2 regions of the Paenibacillus sp. 102 genome follow, and region 2 is predicted to be linked to the other one. Evidence: riboswitches for the same ligand, from Rfam matches in the RefSeq annotation. Region 2 holds a riboswitch; the other holds the start of a gene.

Region 1 (2,192 bases), on a different contig from region 2:
ATCGCCGCTTCCACCTCTCAATTACATCTATATTTTCTATTGTATCAAACTGTACAGCATTTGGGCATTTTGAAAATCTTGTGTAATAAATCAAAAATAAGTTGACACTCTAATTGATAAGCATTATCATTATAATTTTATGTTGAAAAGTTTGAAAAACCGTTTTACAATAAAGTTATAATTTTTATAGCGAATATTTTCACATACATATTATCAGGAGGGAAAAAGAATATGACAAAATATACAATTGTTGATAAAGACACTTGCATCGCATGTGGAGCATGTGGAGCTGCTGCACCAGACATTTATGACTACGATGATGAAGGTATTGCATTTGTAACATTAGATGATAACCAAGGTATCGTTGAAATTCCAGATGTATTAATCGAAGACATGATGGATGCATTTGAAGGTTGTCCAACTGACTCAATTAAAGTTGCTGACGAATCATTCGATGGCGACGCTTTAAAATTCGAATAGTCTTGTTATTAACTTCAAAAAATCCCCCTCATTTTTATGAGGGGGATTTTTTGTTATTGATTTCACTTACAAAAAAAGCCATCAGCAGTATACTTACCTCTGATGGACAAAATTTCTATGCATTTTTCATTTTTGCAAATACCCATACTTTTAAACGTGAAAACAGTGCTACAAACACAACTGTTACAACAATCCCTTTAATTAAATTAAATGGGAGAATTGCCGCTACAATCAATTGTCGCATTCCACCACTAGACATAGCAGGCTGATCTAAAAACCAAGTGTAGGCTGGTAAAATAATGAAATAATTTAACACACTCATAATTACCGCCATAGTAACCGTTCCTAACATTAACCCTGTTGTTAAACTTTTTACTGTGCGATACTTCCGGAATAGGAAAGCTGCTGGTCCAATAAATAGACATCCAGCAATAAAGTTCGCTATTTCTCCAACCGGAACCCCTGTTAAACTCCCTTGAATTCCGTAGTGAAGAATATTTTTTATCGCTTCTACAACTACACCTGCAATCGGGCTAAAAATAATCGCTGCAATTAAAGCTGGCACATCACTAAAGTCAATTTTTAAAAACGGTGGAAGTCCTGGAAATGGGAAATCCAACATCATAAGCAAGTACGCAATACTACTAAGCATCGCTACACTCACCATTTGTACTACACTGTTTTTTTGTTTCATCCTTCTCTCTCCTTTTCCATCGATCATCTCATGGAAAGTGGAAAGGTTCTGCTATGCCTATTCCTATCATGAAAAAACCCTTTGTGTTTTACACAAAGGGAGAATTTTTAGGCACATCAAACAGACGTTCAAATACTTATCTTTTTTGAACGCTTGAACCTCCATCTTCTCCCATCCAGACTTTACTGTCGGCTTTGGAATCTCACCAAATCCTGCCTTAACGGCTCGCGGGCTTAGAACGAAAAACAACTGTTCATCACCGCCGGTCGGGATTTTCACCCTGCCCCGAAGATAGACCGATATTCTATTTTCTCCACCATTATACAACATCATCATACAGTTGTGAATAAAAATGTTTATAACTTATAAATAGTAAGTAATGCTTTCATTATGAATACAACCTAAAAACAGCCATTGGATTATGTGACAACACAATCCATATTTTTTACAATTCGATTTTTTCCTTCGCAATTCCCTAGTCATCCATACAGAAAAGTGATAAGATGTTGAATTGTTAAGATAAGAGCATTTTCTTAATACGGAGGAAATGTCATGAGGAAAGAAAAAAGACACTCTATTCAAGAAACAATGAAAAAAAATTTAAGAAAAGAATACTTTTATTTAAAAAAAGAATTACTTTTCTACTGCCCAATTGATTTAGGCACATTTTCAAAAGAAACATACTATGCTACTTTTGATGAAGAAGGAGTTAGTGTTTATCAGTATGATAAAACAACAGAAAGTAAGCTAAAGCTATGTGAGCGTCATCCTTGGAACGGTTGGGATAAAGTGAAAATTGATCACTATTTAACAACATCACAATTTGTTTTCCAAGGAAAACGGAATTGGATTCTCTCTCTCTTTCATAAAGGAAAAGAAGCCCAAAAAATAATTGAAGAACATACTTCTTTACAAACAGAAGTTGTTTCTCGATCCTTTTTGAAAAAACTTCCTGGTTTTCGTTCTAATACAATTTTAAACAAATACATTGGCAGCATCTGTTATACAGCACTTATTG
Region 2 (2,192 bases):
GCCAGTGCCACCAAACATAGTGGGGGCATCTTTCCCGCCAATTAATTTTGGGCTTATATAAGTCACAATTTCATTGAAACACTTTGTTTCTAAAAAGCTCGCGTGGACTGATTGCCCCCCCTCAACAAAGAGTGAAAGAATTTGTTTCTCACCGAGAAGGAGGAGAAGGTCATGTATTTCAATTTGACTCGTCTGCATTTGAAGTACAGATACCGTCTGAGATTCATAGGCTGCTATTTTTTCTTTATTTACGTCTTTTCCGACAACAATCCATGTTGGTGCCATCCTGTCTGTAATGACATGAGAGGACAGCGGCGTTCGTAAATGTGTATCTAAAATAATTCGAATCGGATGCTTGCCGCCATTTGGAAGACGTGTTGTTAAAGATGGATTATCAGCTATAACAGTATTCACTCCGACAAGGATGGCATCATGTGTATGACGATATTGATGAACATCTGCGCGAGCGGCCTCACCTGTAATCCATTTGCTTTCCCCGGTAGTAGTTGCTATTTTTCCATCTAAACTCATCGCTGTTTTTATTGTTACAAACGGCAGTTTCGTTTTCATATAGTGGAAAAAGTACTGATTTAATAGGGTGGCTTCTTCTTCGAGAATACCAGTAGTTATGCTAACACCTGCTTTTCGCAAACGTTTTGCACCGTTACCTGAAACGAGCGGGTTGCAATCGAGTGTAGCAATTACAACACGCTTCACTTCTTTTTCAATGAGTAAATCACAGCACGGCGGAGTTTTTCCAAAGTGACTGCACGGCTCTAACGTTACATATACAGTGGAGCCGTGTGCTTTATCACCGGCCATACGAAGAGCGTGAACTTCAGCGTGAACTTCACCTGCACGCAGATGCGCCCCCATTCCAACGATGTTTCCATCTTTTACAACAACAGCACCGACCATTGGATTTGGACTTGTTTGACCTGCCGTACTTTGTGCTAACTGTAAGGCAATCCTCATATATTCTTGGTCTGTCATTCTTTTCACCTCTCCTAAAAAAATCAAAAAACCCCAAGGATAATAGTATCCTTGGGGTTTGGGAGACGTGATTTCTAGAAACATAGTTCGAATACGAGAGTATAGGAAAGAAACCTAACGATGATTGATATTTTTGCACGAGAAAAAGACCTAGCAAATTATCAATTTTTTATACGCTAGTCGTATCTTTTTATTTCAGCATAGAAAAATAGGTATATGAAAGAAAACATATACAGTGATTCAAAACGAATCGGTAAAAATGTGTACGCCAAAATAAAAGTGTATTCGCTATATAAGTACTAGAAAACATATCCTTCTCCCATCCAGACTATACTGTCGGCCCTAGAATCTCACTAGATCCACCGTTTCAAAGCTTAGAAACGGGTCACGGACTTAGAAGTGTGCACTTCATCACCGCCGGTTGGGAATTTCACCCGACCCCGAAGGATGCTGTTTGCTCACATTATAGCACAAAAAAGAAAAAAGGATAGTAAAAAATATTCGAATGTGAAGAATTGTATGAAAATGAGGGGTGAAATAAATTTTGTTATACTATATAAAAAGAAAAATTAATAGACACTTTTCTTTTTTTGTAGGAGAAAGCGTCCGATCATGGATAGAGGCGGTCAGTACCTTTTTTCGCCCCATGCCATGTTAAACAAAAGGAGAAAATGAGTGAGGTCTGTTTTTGTTTTTATGGCCGCGGCTTATAGTATGGGAAAGATTTCAGTATATACATAAATGAGGTGGAAATATGAAATATATTGCAGTAGGAATCGGTGGTATTGTTGGAGCTTTAGCACGGTATGGATTAGAACAATGGATTGGTACTTCTTCAGTCGATGCTTTTCCGTTAGAAACATGGTCAGCGAATATGATTGGTAGTTTTTTATTGGCATTTTTAACGATGTATTTGTTTCGTATGAAACATGTTTCATACGTGATAATTAATAGCATTGGAACTGGAATGATTGGTTCATTTACAACTTTTTCAATGTTCAGTGTGGAAACATTGAAACTAATGCAACATGAAGCATTCTTTATGGCATTTTATTATGTGAGCACAAGTATAGTTGGAGGATTGCTTTTATCTTTATTTGGATTTTATCTTGGAAATGTATTATATGAAAAAAGGATGAAGAAAGAAGGAACACGATGAATATTTTACTTGTAGGAATTGGTGGTTTTTTCGGAGCCAT

Evidence for each region. Region 2 has a riboswitch for FMN ahead of ribD (bifunctional diaminohydroxyphosphoribosylaminopyrimidine deaminase/5-amino-6-(5-phosphoribosylamino)uracil reductase RibD). Riboswitches for the same ligand answer to the same signal wherever they lie in the genome.
Region 1: linked by a shared signal. The riboswitch ahead of AAIE21_RS07400 (ECF transporter S component) and the one ahead of ribD (bifunctional diaminohydroxyphosphoribosylaminopyrimidine deaminase/5-amino-6-(5-phosphoribosylamino)uracil reductase RibD) in region 2 are both predicted to bind FMN.

The regions. Positions count from the first base shown of each region.
Region 1 covers NZ_JBCGHT010000002.1:284,350-286,541, forward strand. Annotated here, with positions in the region: gene AAIE21_RS07390 (YpbB family protein) at 1-2, opposite strand, end outside; gene AAIE21_RS07395 (ferredoxin) at 232-480, shown strand; gene AAIE21_RS07400 (ECF transporter S component) at 596-1,174, opposite strand; FMN riboswitch at 1,334-1,471, opposite strand; gene AAIE21_RS07405 (hypothetical protein) at 1,727-2,192, shown strand, end outside.
Region 2 covers NZ_JBCGHT010000001.1:620,007-622,198, reverse strand. Annotated here, with positions in the region: gene ribD (bifunctional diaminohydroxyphosphoribosylaminopyrimidine deaminase/5-amino-6-(5-phosphoribosylamino)uracil reductase RibD) at 1-993, opposite strand, end outside; FMN riboswitch at 1,301-1,445, opposite strand; gene AAIE21_RS03245 (fluoride efflux transporter FluC) at 1,748-2,152, shown strand; gene crcB (fluoride efflux transporter CrcB) at 2,149-2,192, shown strand, end outside.